2 regions of the Streptomyces tubbatahanensis genome follow, and region 1 is predicted to be linked to the other one. Evidence: riboswitches for the same ligand, from Rfam matches in the RefSeq annotation. Region 1 holds a riboswitch; the other holds the start of a gene.
The links. Region 1 has a riboswitch for cobalamin ahead of MMF93_RS07245 (cobalamin biosynthesis protein). Riboswitches for the same ligand answer to the same signal wherever they lie in the genome.

Region 1 (7,365 bases):
GGGCCACCTCCGCTTCCTGTCGCCGGAACGTCACCAGACCGACCTTGTCGCGGCGCTGGTAGGCGTCCAGCAGCAGCGACAGGACCGCGCCCTTGACCGCGCTCATCCGCTGCCGCGCCGCCATCGAACCCGACGCGTCCACCACGAACAGCACCAGGTTGCCCTCGCGGCCCTCCCGCACCGCCTCCCGCAGGTCGTCCCGGCGCACCACCAGGCCGCTGCCGCTGCGCCCCCGCGCGCGCTGGTACGGCGCCGCCGCCCGCACGGTGGCCGCCAGGTGCAGCTTGCCGAGCGCGCCGTGGGGGCGGCGTGCCCCCGTGGTGCGGCCGTGCGCCGTACGGGCACGTGAGCGCCGCCCGGCCGCGCCCTCACCGAGCCCGGGGACGGTCAGAACGCGCGTCTTGAACGGCTCACCCGTCTCAGCGGCGGGCTGCTGCCCGGCGGCCTCCCCGCCCGCGGGCCGTCCGGACGGCGCCCCGTCGGTCTGCTGCTCGGCAGCGGCCTCCTCCGGGCCGGCCGTCCCGCTGTCGGCCCCCTCGTACGCGTCGTCCCGTGCGTCGTTTCGCGGGGCGTTGCGCGGGGCATCGTCCTGCGGGGCGTCGTGGGGCTGGGACTGCGGGGGGATGCCGCCGCCGGGGCCGTCCTCGGGCCCCTCGTCGCCGCCGTCGTCCGGTGCTCCGTTGCCGGGCCCATCGTCCTCAGGCCCGTCGTCCTCGGGAGCGTTCTCTTCCAGCGTCCGGTCCAGCTTCTCCTCGTCCAGCCCCGGCGCGTCGAAGGGGTTGCGCCTGCGCCGGTGCGGGAGAGCCAGCAGCGCGGCCTGCCTCACGTCCGCCTGCTCCACCTGACCGCGCCCCGCCCACGCGGCCAGCGCCGTCGCCGTACGGGCCATCACCAGATCGGCGCGCATGCCATCCACCTCGAACGCCGCGCAGGTCGCGGCGATCTGCCGCAGCGCGGCGTCCCCCAGCCGCACCTTCGGCAGCAGCGCGCGGGCCGCCACGATGCGCTCGCGCAGCAGACGCTCCTCGTCGGCCCAGCGCGCCGCGAACCCCTCGGGACCGTCGTCGTAGGCCAGCCGGCGCCGCACGACCTCCACCCGCTCGTCCGGCTCACGCGAGGCCGCCACCTCCACCGTCAGCCCGAACCTGTCGAGCAACTGGGGGCGCAGCTCACCCTCCTCGGGGTTCATCGTGCCCACCAGCAGGAAGCGGGACGCGTGCCGTACCGAGACGCCCTCCCGCTCCACGTAGGAGGCGCCCATCGCGGCGGCGTCGAGCAGCAGGTCGACCAGGTGGTCGTGGAGGAGGTTGACCTCGTCCACGTACAGCACGCCCCGGTGCGCGTCCGCCAGCAGCCCCGGCTCGAACGCCTTCACGCCCTCCGAGAGCGCCCGCTCGATGTCGAGCGCGCCCACCAGCCGGTCCTCCGAGGCGCCGACCGGGAGCTCCACCATCCGCGCCGGGCGGGCCTCGGCCGCGTCCGGGTCGGTGCCCGCGTGCGGGCCGTCGGGGCAGTCCGGGTCGGGTGCGGCGGGGTCGCAGGAGAAGCGGCAGCCGGGCACGACCCTCACGTCAGGCAGCAGCGCCGAGACGGCCCTGACGGCCGTGCTCTTCGCCGTGCCTTTCTCGCCGCGCACCAGGACGCCGCCAATGGCGGGGGAGACGGCGTTGAGCAGGAGGGAAAGCTGCAAGTCGGCTTGGCCGACGAGGGCTGTGAAGGGATAGGGAGGCGTCACGCGGTCACTCCTTCGAGTGGCTTAGATCGAACAGGTCGGGCTCACGGGCAGGCGACCGCGAGTGTGGAGCTCCTGCTCCTCGCCGTCGCGGGGGTGATCCGGGCACCGCGCACTCGACAGCGGTTCGGGCACTGTGCTCCCCACCGATGTGGGGGTTCCAAGACTGCGGAGCCTTCACGGCGGCGCCCCCGGCGGCACGAAGGGCAACCCCTCCGGCACGCCCTCCTCGATGAGGCGCAGCAGCGCCGCCGTGTCCGCGTGCTCCTCGATCAGATCGCCCAGCCGGTCGAGCTGTTCCTCGCGCAGGGCGGCGAACCGGGTGTCGGGCGCGGGCTCGAAGGCGCGGCCCGCGTCGGCGGCGACCCGGCGCAGGAAGGCGCGGCGGAAGCCGTCCGACTCCAGCGAACCGTGCCAGTGGGTGCCCCACACGGCCCCCACCCGGCACCCGTCCAGCTCCCCGCCGCCCGCCGAGCGGAAAAAGCCCTCACCGCCGTGCACATCGGCCACGCCGTGGTGGATCTCGTAGCCCTCCACCGGCTCGCCCAGCGCCGTGCCGTGCGGACGGGCGAGGGTCTTGCCGTGGGCGAACCGCACCCGAACAGGCAGCAGTCCGAGCCCGTCGACCACGCCCGCACGCGACTCGACCTCGTCCTCGATCCGCTCGCCGAGCAGCTGGTAGCCGCCGCAGATGCCCAGCACAGGGCGCCCCTCGGCGGCCCGCCGCGCCACCGCGTCCGCCAGGCCGCGCTCGCGCAGCCACTCCAGCGCCCCGACCGTCCCGCGCGTGCCGGGTACGACGACCAGATCGGCGTCGGCCAGCTCCTCCGCACGGTCGCAGAAGCGCACCACCACGCCCGGCTCGGCCGCCAGCGCGTCCACGTCGGTGAAGTTCGACATCAGCGGCACCGCGAGCACCGCGACCCGCAGCACGTCGGCACCGTGCGGAGCCGCGACGGAGGAGTCCCGTACAGCGCCCCGCAGGGAGACCCGCAGGCCGTCCTCCTCGTCGATGCCCAGACCGTGCCGGAACGGCAGCACCCCGAGCGTCGGCCGTCCCGTCAGGCCGCGCAGCATCTCCAGACCCGGCTCAAGCAGGGTCACATCGCCGCGGAACTTGTTCACCAGGTAGCCTGCGACCAGCTCCTGGTCCTCGGGGGCCAGCAGCGCCGTCGTACCGAACAAGGAGGCGAAGACGCCGCCCCTGTCGATGTCGCCGACCACCACGACCGGCAGCCGGCACGCCCGTGCCAGGCCCATGTTGACGATGTCGCTGCGCCGCAGGTTGATCTCGGCCGGACTGCCCGCGCCCTCGCAGACGACCGCGTCATGGGTACGCCGCAGCTCCTCCAGGCAGCCCGCCACCGTCTCCAGCAGCTCCTCGCGCCGCCCGAACCGCACGCCCCGGCCCTCGCCTGTGTGCCGGCCGAAGTAGCCCTGCGCTGACATCTCGCCCACCGGCTTGCCCAGCAGCACGACCTGGCTGGTGCGGTCGCCGCCCGGCTTCAACAGCACCGGGTTCATCAGCGCGCTCGGCTCCGTGCGGGCCGCCGCCGCCTGCATGGCCTGCGCCCGGCCGATCTCGGCGCCGTCGAGCGTGACGTAGGAGTTCAGCGACATGTTCTGCGCCTTGAACGGCGCCACGCGCAGCCCCTTGCGGGCCAGCCAGCGGCAGATGCCCGCCGTCACCACGCTCTTGCCCGCGTCCGAGGTCGTCCCCGCGACCAGCAGTCCGCCCCCATCGTTCACCGTGCGCCTCCCGCGCTCCCGGCGCCCCGGGGGCGCCGCGTCGTCCCACTCGCCCCGCCTCGTGCCGCGCCGACCGTGCCTCGTGCCGCGTCGACCGTGCCTCGTGCCGCGTCGACCGTGCCTCGTGCCGCGTCGACCGTGCCTCGCGCCGCACCGACCGCGCAGCAGACCGCCAGCGCCAGCACGCCGACGCGGCGGGACAACCGCACCGCCCGCTCGATGTCGGCCGTCCGCGCCCGAGCGCCGGGCCCGTTGAGGACGGGACGGTGCTCGACGCGCCCGCCGTAGGAGAGCGTCCCGCCGAGCCGCACACCGAGCGCCCCGGCGAACGACGCCTCGACCGGACCCGCGTTGGGGCTCGGATGCCGGTGCGCGTCCGACCGCCACGCGCGCAGCGCGCCGCGCGGGTTCGGCCCGGCCACGGCGGCCAGCACGGCGGTCAGCCGCGCCCCCGGCCAGCCCGCGGCGTCGTCCAGCCGGGCGGCGGCCCAGCCGAACCTGCGGTGGCGCGGCGAGCGGTGACCGACCATCGCGTCCAGCGTGTTGACCGCCCGGAAACCCAGCATCCCGGGCACGCCCGCCAACGCCCCCCACACCAGGGCGCCGACCACGGCGTCCGAGGTGTTCTCCGCGACGGACTCGACGACCGCGCGCGCCACGCCCTGCGCGTCGAGCCCCTGCGGATCGCGGCCGCACAGCGCGGGCAGCCGCTCGCGGGCCAGCTCGAGATCACCGGCCTCCAGCGCCGCGGCCACGGCGCGCGCCTCCCGCGTGAGGGACGTACCACCGAGCACGGCCCACGTGGCGGCGGCAGTCACCACGACGGCCCGAACCGTCGACCCCCCTGCCGCCCGCGACTCGCTGCCCGCGTCGACCCCGGAGAGCGCGCCCGCGCCGGGCTCGGCGAGTGTGCCCGCGCCCCTGCCGGCTGCGGGGGCCGCCGCAGCCGTGCTCACGTGTCCCACCGCGAGCGCGCCGCCCGCGCACAGCGCCACGTACAGCGCTCCCACGCCGCGGTGGTCGCGCCACATCCGTCGCTCCAGTGCGCCCGCGGCCCGGCCGAAGGCCGCGACGGGGTGGCCGCGTCGCGGATCGCCGAGCAGCGCGTCGATGAGGAATCCGGCGACGGCCCCACCGGCCTGGACGCCCACGGTCCGCTTCACGCGAGGGGCCCGGCGCACACATCCACGACGACGGAGGGTTCTGCCCCGCAGGGGGCGCATACGGCAGCGCGGCCACGCATGGCGGTGTCCTCACTCAGGGTCCTCGCCCTGGCTCGACTCGACCGGCGGCGAGAGTCTCCTGGCTCCCGGATCCGCGCCACCCCGCCTTCCAGCCCGCAGGGGCCGTGGCGTCGCTGGGATGGCGCTCCCCGGTGACAGTGGCGGGACCGCGCCGGATTCGCACCGGCTTCCTCTCCATGCCGCCGTTTGGGCACCGGCAGTCCACCACGCCCGACTGACCCCGTCAACTCGCCCTTGACCTGCGACGGGAGAGTGTGTGATCCCCCACGCCCACGTCGTCGGCCCGCCGCCGGCGCCGGGGCGGCGCCCGAAGCGAAGCGCCCCCGGCGCTGATTCCCGGGGGCGCTCGGAGCGGATCGGTGTGCCGGATTTCGGGGCGGGCCGGGGCGGGCCGGGGCAGGTCTGGGGGGGGGGGGGGGGGGGGGGGGGGGAGGAGGGGTTACGCCGCGATCAGGTAGATGCCGTACGCCACCGCCGCCAGGCACAGCGCGTAGCAGGCGTACGCGCCGGTGCGGGCGAGCGTGGTGGGTCCGGCACCGCCGGTGCGCGGGGAGTTGGTGACGATGCCGAGGGTGAAGACGCCGACGAGTCCGACGGTCGCCAGCAGGCTGACGCCGAAGACCTGGCCGAGGGCGGCCCAGTCGATGTTCATGCGGTCACTCTTTCTGGCCGGAGGCCCGGCCGGCGGGCTCGGAGTGCTGCCCAGTTCGAGGGGCTACTGCCCTGTTCGGGGCTCAGGAGATGCTGCCAGCGGAGGCGGGGCGGCTCGGGGCGGCAGCGGGTGGTTCACCGGGGAGCTGCTCGCCCGCGTCCGGCAGGGAGGCGGCCGACGCGGCGGATCCCGCGCCCACGCCCGCCGGGGCCGGGGGAGGGGAGACGGCGCGTACGGCGGTGGTGACCACCCCCGCGGGCTCCGGCTCCGGCTCCGGGGACGGCGCCGGCATGGCGGCCTCCGTCGCGGGCTCGACCTCGTTGACGTTGGTGTGGTCCACCGGTGTGCGGCGGGAGCGGACCCAGATGGCGCCGCAGATCGCCAGGGTGAGGACGGCGACCGCCGCGACGCCCCAGTCGCCCTGCTCGGCCAGCAGCGCGGCGCCCGCCGCGACGAGCCCTGCCGCCGGGAGGGTGAGCGCCCAGCCGACGACCATGCGGCCCGCCGTGCCCCAGCGGACCACGCCGCCCTTGCGGCCGAGTCCCGAGCCCATCACGGCGCCGGAGCACACGTGGGTGGTCGAGAGGGAGAAGCCGATGTGCGAGGAGGCCAGGATGGTGGCCGCCGCGCTCGTCTGGGCGGCGAAGCCCTGCGGGGGCTGGATGTCGGTGATGCCCTTGCCCATGGTGCGGATGATGCGCCACCCGCCCAGGTAGGTGCCCAGCGCGATGGCCATGCCCGCCGAGGCGATGACCCACACGGGCGGGTTCGAGCCGGGGGCCAGGGCGCCGCCGGTGACCAGCGCGAGGGTGATGACGCCCATGGTCTTCTGCGCGTCGTTGGTGCCGTGCGCCAGGGAGACCAGCGCGGCGGAGGTGATCTGCCCGGCGCGGTAGCCCTTGGCGGTCTGCCCCTCGTCGGCGTTGCGGGCGAGGCGGTAGGTGACCCGGGTGGCGCACACGGAGGCGACGCCGGCGACCAGCGGTGCGGCGAGCGCGGGGATGAGCACCTTCATGACGACGACGTCGCCGTTGACCGCGCCCGTGCCGACCGCCGCGACCGTCGCCCCGAGCAGGCCGCCCATCAGCGCGTGGGAGGAGCTGGAGGGGAGTCCGGCGAGCCAGGTCAGCAGGTTCCAGATGATCGCGCCCACCAGCCCGGCGAAGATCACTTCGGGCTTGATGCCGGAACCTTCATCGATGATTCCCGAGGAGATGGTCTTGGCCACCTCGACGGACAGGAACGCGCCGAGGAGGTTGAGGACCGCGGACATGGCCACCGCCGCGCGGGGAGCCAGGGCCCCGGTGGAGATGGTGGTGGCCATGGCGTTGGCCGTGTCGTGGAAGCCGTTCGTGAAGTCGAACACCAAGGCCGTGACGATCACGATCCCGATGAGAAGCGTGATGTGTTCCATTCACCAGGCACAATCAGTTCGAGGGGCAGTAACGCCGTGAACGTAAGGACGGCGAGTGAACAGAAGGTGAACTGGGGCGGGCGTCGAGGTGTCACCCCCTGACGACATTTGTGTGTTCCAGGTCACACCGTGTTCCGGTGGGTCTGTCAGTGCAACACGACACCCCGGCCAGGGCGCCGACGGCACCGACCGCACCCCCTCGGGCACCCGCCGTTACCCCGCACGGACGTCACCCTCCCGGCCCGGCCCACTGGTTTGCCCCGGCGTCTCGCGTCAACCTGGAGAGGATGCGTCTGCGAACCGCGGCACTGGCCGCGACCACCGTGCTCGGCACCGGCGCGGCCGCTTTGGCGGCCGGACGGTACGCCGCCGACGTCGCGCTGCGCCCCGTGCGTGCCCGCGGTGAATCCGCCGGCAGGCCCACCGCCGGGTTCGAGGGCACCAGGCTGACCGTACAGTCGCACGACGACGGCCGGATCGCCGTCACCCGCTCGCTGGCCGCCGGGCTCCCGGGGATCTACGGCCTGACCGGCCGTGGCACCCACGCCGTCGTCGGCCCCGTCATGGAGGACGA
Region 2 (7,365 bases), 5.1 Mb from region 1:
CGTCGAACTGCGGCGGAGCGCCCCCGCACGACGACGGTGTCCGCCCGTCATCCTGCGGCGGCACCTCACCGTCCTGCGGCGGTGCCTCACCGCCCTGCGGCGGCACCTCGCCGTCCGGTGGCGGCGCCTCGCCGTCCGGCGGGCGTGCCGGCAACGGGTGGGGCGGCCGCGCGGGAGGGTGCGGCGGCGGGGGCGGGGGCGGAGTGCGCACGAGGTCCGCTCACGCGGGCCCTGGCTGGCGCGCGGGGGTCGACAGCGGGGAGCGCACCCGCTTGACGAGCATCGCCATCTCGTACCCCAGCACCGCAGCGTCCGCCTCCCGCCGGGCCAGCACCGCCAGGCAGGCCCCCTGCCCCGCCCGCGTCACGCAGAGCAACGACCGGTCGAGCTCGACCACCACCTGCCGCACCCCGTCGCCGCCCGCCATGCGCACCCCCAGGCTGCGCGAGAGCGAGTACAGCCCCGAGGAGAGCGCCGCCATGTGATCGGCGGTGTCGGGCTCCAGACCGTGCGCCGCCTTCACCAGCCCGTCGGCCGACAGCAGCAGCGCGCTGCTCGCGTGCGGCACCCGCTCCACCAGCCCGGCCAACAGCCAGGACAGGTCGGTGTTCTGGGCCCCGGGGGTGGGACTGGAGCCTCGGGGGGCCTGCGGTGCCTGGGTCTCACTCGCCATGGTCGCGCTCTTCTCCTGGGTGGGGCGGCGGGTGTCCGCCGGCCGGATGGTCGATGCCGTGCGCGAGAGTGCTGCCCCGGCGGAAGGCCGCCATCAGCCCCGGATCGTGCCCGCCCTCGTCGCGAGCGCTCCCGGTCGGCGGCAGAGGTTCGCGCAGCTCCGGCGCCAGATGCGTCTGCCGGCGCCGCCTGGGCAACGGAGGGCGGTCGGCCAACGGTTCGCCCTCCACAGCGCCCCGCCCCTGCGGCGAGGCTGCCCCCTGCCCTCGCCCGGAGGAGGTGCCCGGTACCCGGCCGGGGTCCTCGGCCCTCCGCGCCCGCGCGGCGGGTCCCGGCGGGCCGAGCGCACGCCTCTCGCGGTCGCGTGCGTCCCCTTCCGGGCCGCCCGTGGACTCCGTCTGCTCCGGCGCGCCCAGGGGGGCCGGGGTGGCGGGGCCGCGCTGTCCGCCTCGCGCCCGTGCGCGCGGCCGGGGATCCGCCGGAGAGACCGCTCCCGCGTCGGCGTCTCCCGCGCCCCGCTCCGCCCCCACCGTGCGGCCCTGCTCAGCGGGGAGCGCCGCGCGGTGGGCGGCGCTCCCCGACGCGGAGCCGGCTTCCGCGCCGGTACCCGAGCCCGCGCCCGACCCCGGGCCAGGGTCGGCTTTCGCACCGGGCACCGAACTCGCTCCCGCGCCGAGCCCCGGGACCGCTCCCGCGCCGGGCCCCGAGCCTGCTCCAGTGCCCCGTTCCGAGCCCACTCCCGCACCGGGCTGTGAGCCCACCCCCGCACCGGGCCCCGAACTCGCTCCCCCGCCAGTCATTGAGCCGGCTCCGGCGTCGGGCCCCACGCCCGTTCCCGCACCAGACCCCTGGCTGCTTCCCGCCCCGGGCCCCGCGCCCGCTCCCGCACGCGCATCCGCACCGGGAAACCCGCCGGGGCCGGTGGCCGCAGACGGCGCGGCACCCGGGCGTGCGGCACCCGGGCGCGCCGCACCGGGCCCCGAGTCCGTGCCCGCACGGGTGCACCCGTCGGGGCCGGCCTCCGCGTGCGGTGCCGCTCCCGCGGGCGCCGCGCCGGAGCGGGTGGTCGCGGGTGCGCCGGCCGGCGGGGCAGCCGGTCCGGCGCCGCCCGCGCCGCCGCCGTCCCGCCCGCCGTCGGGCAGCGCCGCCCTGCCGTGTCCTGCCGGCTCGCCCAGCAGGCTCCGGGGCAGGACGGCCACGGCCTGCACCCCGCCGTAGATGTTGTTCTGGAGCTGGACGACGACCCCATGGCGGTGGGCGAGGGCCGCCACGACGTACAGCCCGATGCGGCCGTCGCGCACCAGTGCCGGCACGTCGATGCCTTCCGGGTCGGCGAGGACGGCGTTGAGTTGGTTCTGCTCCTCGGGGTTCATGCCGAGCCCCCGGTCCTCGACCTCCACGGCGAGCCCGGCGGTCACCGGTTCCGTGCGGACCAGGACGCGGGTCTCCGGCGCGGAGAACACGGTGGCGTTCTCGATCAGTTCGGCCAGCAGGTGGATGACGTCCGCGACGGCGTGCCCGCGCACGGCGCCCTCGATCGGCGGGACCAACTGCACCCTGGTGTAGTGCTCCACCTCCGCGACGGAGGAGCGCAGCACCTCGGAGAGGGAGACCGGACGGGTCCACTGGCGGTGGGCGACAGCGCCGCCGAGGACGGCCAGGTTCTCGGAGTGGCGCCGGATACGGGTGGCGAGGTGGTCGACGTGGAAGACGCCCTTGAGCAGGTCGGGGTCCTCCACCTCGTGTTCCAGGTCGTCGATGAACCGGATCTCGCGGTGGACCAGGGACTGGAGCCTGCGGGCGAGGTTGACGAACACCTCCATCTTCTCCTCGCCCTCCCCGCGCGCCCTGCCCATGAGGGAGACGGCCTCCGCGACGGCGGCCTCGGCGCCGCACTGGGCGAGAGCCGCCTGGTGCACGAGCAGGTCGAGCCCGTCGCCGACCGGTTCGCCCTGCGGGGCGCGGGTGCGCGGCACGGGTCGCTCACCGTGCCGCAACGCCCAGAGCATGGATCTGAGTTCGGCCTGGCCGCGTGCGGTGGCACGGCGCAGCGCGGCGCAGCGCTCGGCGGTTCCCCGTGCTTCGGCCGCGGCGAGGTACGCGGCGGTGCCCGGCACGACGCAGCAGAGGAACGCCCCGGCGGCCAGCACTCCCCAGACCGAGGCGCCGAGGGGCGTGCCGCCGCGGGCGCGCAGGAGGCAGACGACGACGGCGGCGCCGGTGAGGGCGACGAGTCCTGCGGGCAGGACGGCGAGCCGTACGAGCCGTCGGCGGACGGCGGCGTCTCCCACGTTCTCGCGTGCGTTCTCTCGGGTGCGGGGCTTGCCGTGCCGGCGGCGTGCGACGCCGTGCCTGCCGCTGTTTCCGGAGGCTGAGACTGAGGCTGACGCTGAGGCGGACGCGGCCGCGGAGGCGACCAGTGAAGCGGAAGTGGAGGTTCCTATTCCTGCGGAGGCCTGCACCGCGTTGCTCGGAGGTTCGACCATGGGGTCCTCGGGAAGTTGAGGTGTCAAGACGGTGTGAGGGAGGTGACGACGCCATGGTCACGCTAGCCCGCAGCCACGCCCCCGACTGACCCGAACGGGGTATTCGCCAGGGTTCGCCAGCTCCCAAAGAGTGAACCCGCCCGGCTTCCGCTTGACAGGGCCGCGCGGTGACTCACCATCCGCCCCCCACCGGCTCAGTAGGCCCGCACGGTGACGTTGACCCGCCCGCGCAGCCCCAACGCGGGCGGCGCCGAGCCGGGTTCGGTGCGGGGCACCCCGTGGTAGGCCAGGCGCGCGGGCCCGCCGAAGACGAAGGCGTCGCCGCTGTGCAGCCGCACGTCCCGCCACGGCCGGCCCCGTCCCTCGGTGTTCCCGAAGCGGAAGACGCAGGCGTCGCCGAGGCTGAAGGAGACGACGGGCGCGTCGGAGCGCTCGTCGCTGTCCCGGTGCATGCCCATCCTCGCGTCCGCGCCGTAGAAGTTGACGAGCGCGATGTCGTACGCGGCGGCGCGGGCCCCGTCCCCGAACACGCCCTCCCCCACCACCGCCGCCGCGTCGCCCACCGCGCGGTGCGCCCACTCCCCCAGCCACGCGGGGAAGGCCTTCACCCGCTCACCGCCGCCGTCCACGACGGTCTCCGCGTAGCCGTAGGGGTACCAGTGCCTCCCCAGGCTCAGCTGGCGCACCGACATCTCGCCGCCGCCGGGCATCCGCACCGTCCGCAGCCCGGCGGGCGGCAGTGCCCAGCGCCGGCAGGCCGCCAGCAGCTCTCCCTGCGCCCCGGCGTCCAGCCATCCCGGCAGGTGCGCGGCGCCCGGCGCCACCTGAGCCGGTGGACGCGGAAACAGCTCCTCACTCACGGTGCGAGCGTACGGGGGCACGCGCGGTACGGGCGTAGGGGCGCTCACGACGCGGGCGTACGGAGCGCTCACGAGGCGGACCGCAGGGGGCGCACGGCGCGGGCGCGGCCCGCGCCGAGCCCGTCGCGGGGGTCACGCCCGCCGGAACTGATCGCCTCAGGCATCCATGTCGTATGGTCGAACGGACGGTCGTCTTACACGCTAGGGAGCGCACTCGTGACGCAGGAGTCCGCCGAGAAGGTGCTGGCCGGAGTACGGAACTTCCGGGACGTCGGAGGGCTGCCCACGGTGGACGGGCGGCGGGTACGGCGCGGGGTCCTCTTCCGCAGCGGACACCTGGCCCACGCGACACCCGAGGACGCCGCTTTTCTCGGCGGTCTGGCACTGCACACGGTCTTCGACTTCCGCAACGCCGCCGACCGGAAGCTCGACGGCCCCGACGTGATGCTGCCGGGCGTGCGCAACGTCAACATCCCGCTCTCGGACCCCGCCGACGGCGCGGAGTTCTGGAAGATGGTGCGCGACGGCGAGCTCGACCAGCTCCAGACCATCCTCGGCGACGGGCTGGGCGTCGAGCGGATGACGACCTCGTACCGCACCATGATCACCTCCCGGACGGCCGAGCACAGCCGGATCCTGCACGCGCTCGCCGAGGACAGCGTGCCCGCGCTGATGCACTGCGCGGCGGGCAAGGACCGCGCGGGGCTGTCGGTGGCGATCACGCTGCTGGCGCTCGGCGTCGACCGCGGCGCGATCGAGGCCGACTACCTCCTGTCCAACGACCCGCACCGGCGGTACAAGGTGCACCGCAGCGCCAAGTCGAAGGCCGGGATGTCGACCGAGGTGCTGGAACTGCTGGCGCCCCTGTTCGACGCCCGCGCCGCGTACCTGCACGCGGCCTTCACCACCATCGACGAGACCTGGGGCGACGTGGAGACCTACCTGACCAAGGGGCTGGGTCTCACCGAGGTGACCCGCACCCGTCTCAGGTCCAGGATGCTGGAGTCCTGAGCCGGAGCGTCGGGCCACAGGGCCCCGCAGACACCTGCACGCGAAGCCGCTAGGCTGGCCGTCGCAGCTGGTTCGCCCCGTCCGCCAGGCGGGAGGCGTCGCAAGAGGGAATCCGGTGGGAATCCGGGACTGCCCCGCAGCGGTGAGTGGGAACGAGAGCCGTCATACGCACTGGATGGAACGGTCCGGGAAGCGACGGCCGGTAGGTGCCCGCCGGGAGTCCGGCGGGCGTGCCCGCGAGTCCGAAGACCTGCCCGCTGCCCGCACGCCCACGCGTGCGGTTCTCCCGAGACCTCGAGGGCGGGTCGGAGAGCGGAGCAGTGCGGGCGGCGCCGACCGTCCGCCCAGGCGGGCGCCCAGGCGGCCCCGTCAGCGCCGCGCCCCTTCGCGTCGTCGTCCCGGTCCCGGGAGCGCTTCGGTCACCTCGCGAAGGAGAGTTGCGTGACAGCGACAGGTGCGCACGCTGCGCCGGAACCCCAGGACGCCACGGACACCACCGGCACCCCACCCCGGGCCCCCTCGGCCCGCGCCACCGTGCACGGCTACCCGCGCCAGGGCCCGGGCCGTGAGCTGAAGAAGGCCGTCGAGGGCTACTGGAAGGGCCGGGTCAGCGCCGAGGCCCTCCACGCCACCGCGGCCGGGCTGCGCCGCGCCAACTGGCGGGCGATGGCGGAGGCCGGCCTCGACGAGCTGCCCACGGGCGACTTCTCGTACTACGACCACGTACTGGACACCACGGTCATGGTCGGCGCCGTGCCCGAGAGGCACCGCGCCGCGGTCGAGGCCGACCCGTTGGACGGCTACTTCGCCATGGCCCGCGGTACGCAGGAGGCCGCGCCGCTGGAGATGACCAAGTGGTTCGACACCAACTACCACTACCTGGTGCCCGAGCTCGGCCCCGAGACGGCCTTCCGCGCCGACTCGGGCAAGCAGACCCGCGAGCTGAAGGAGGCCCTCGCCCTGGGGGTGGAGGCCCGCCCTGTCCTGGTGGGGCCCGTCACCTACCTGCTGCTCGCCAAGCCGGCGCCCGGCGCACCCGAGGACTTCGAGCCCCTGACCCTGCTGGAGCGGCTGCTGCCCGTCTACGCGGAGGTGCTGGCGGACCTGCGCGCCGCCGGGGCACGGTGGGTGCAGCTGGACGAGCCGGCGCTGGTGTCCGACCGCACCCACGGACAGCTGGCGGCCGCGGCCCGCGCCTACCGGGAGCTGGGCGGCCTCGCCGACCGGCCCCGGCTGCTGGTCGCCTCCTACTTCGACCGGCTCGAAGAAGCGCTGCCCGTACTGGCCAAGACCCCCGTGGAGGGGCTGGCGCTCGACTTCACGGGACCCGCCGCCGCCAACCTCGACACGCTCGCCGCGGCCGGCGGGCTGCCCGGCAAGCGGCTGGTGGCGGGCGTCATCGACGGGCGCAACGTGTGGATCAACGACTCCGCGCGGTCCATGACCACCCTGGGGACGCTGCTCGGGCTGGCCGGCCGCGTGGACGTGGCACCGTCCTGCTCGCTGCTGCACGTCCCGCTGGACGCCAGGGCGGAGCGCGACATCGACCCGCAGGTCTCCCGCTGGCTGGCGTTCGCGGCGCAGAAGATTGCCGAGGCCGCCACCCTGGCACGCGGACTGTCCCGGGGCACGGGCGCCATCGGCGGCGAACTGGCAGCCAACCGGGCCGACCTGGCCTCACGCGCCGCCTCGCCGCTCACCCACGACGCGGCGGTACGCGCCCGCACGGCAGCGGTCACCGAGTCCGACGCGCGCCGCTCGGCGCCGTACGCCCGGCGCACGGCCGCGCAGCGCACCCGCCTCGGCCTGCCGCCGCTGCCCACGACCACCATCGGCAGCTTCCCGCAGACCGGCGAGCTGCGCGCGGCCCGCGCCGATCTGCGCGCCGGGCGCATCGACGAGGCCGCGTACGAGCGGCGCATCGCTGCCGAGATCCGCGAGGTCGTCTCCTTCCAGGAGGAGGCCGGCCTGGACGTGCTGGTGCACGGCGAGCCGGAACGGGGCGACATGGTGCAGTACTTCGCCGAGCGGCTGACCGGCTACCTGGCCACCCGGCACGGCTGGGTCCAGTCCTACGGCACCCGCTACGTGCGGCCCCCCATCTGCGCGGGGGACGTCTCCAGGCCGCAGCCGATGACGGTGCGCTGGACCCAGTACGCGCAGTCCCTCACCACCCGCCCGGTCAAGGGGATGCTGACGGGTCCTGTGACGATGCTCGCCTGGTCGTTCGTCCGCGACGACCAGCCCGCCGCCGAGACGGCCCGCCAGGTGGCGCTCGCGCTGCGCGACGAGGTGTGCGAGCTGGAGGCCGCGGGCACGGCCGTCATCCAGGTCGA

Region 2: another riboswitch for cobalamin. It lies ahead of metE (5-methyltetrahydropteroyltriglutamate--homocysteine S-methyltransferase); the one in region 1 lies ahead of MMF93_RS07245 (cobalamin biosynthesis protein).

What each region holds. Positions count from the first base shown of each region.
Region 1 is NZ_CP093846.1:1,671,169-1,678,533, reverse strand. It holds gene MMF93_RS07255 (putative cobaltochelatase) at 1-1,735, opposite strand, end outside; gene MMF93_RS07250 (cobyric acid synthase) at 1,910-3,481, opposite strand; gene MMF93_RS07245 (cobalamin biosynthesis protein) at 3,478-4,632, opposite strand; cobalamin riboswitch at 4,778-4,897, opposite strand; gene MMF93_RS07240 (hypothetical protein) at 5,165-5,377, opposite strand; gene MMF93_RS07235 (inorganic phosphate transporter) at 5,460-6,791, opposite strand; gene MMF93_RS07230 (alpha/beta hydrolase family protein) at 7,079-7,365, shown strand, end outside.
Region 2 is NZ_CP093846.1:6,750,894-6,758,258, reverse strand. It holds gene MMF93_RS28910 (DUF742 domain-containing protein) at 1-211, opposite strand, end outside; gene MMF93_RS28905 (roadblock/LC7 domain-containing protein) at 221-673, opposite strand; gene MMF93_RS33550 (ATP-binding protein) at 663-2,963, opposite strand; gene MMF93_RS28895 (alpha-ketoglutarate-dependent dioxygenase AlkB family protein) at 3,353-4,018, opposite strand; gene MMF93_RS28890 (tyrosine-protein phosphatase) at 4,235-5,029, shown strand; cobalamin riboswitch at 5,094-5,289, shown strand; gene metE (5-methyltetrahydropteroyltriglutamate--homocysteine S-methyltransferase) at 5,564-7,365, shown strand, end outside.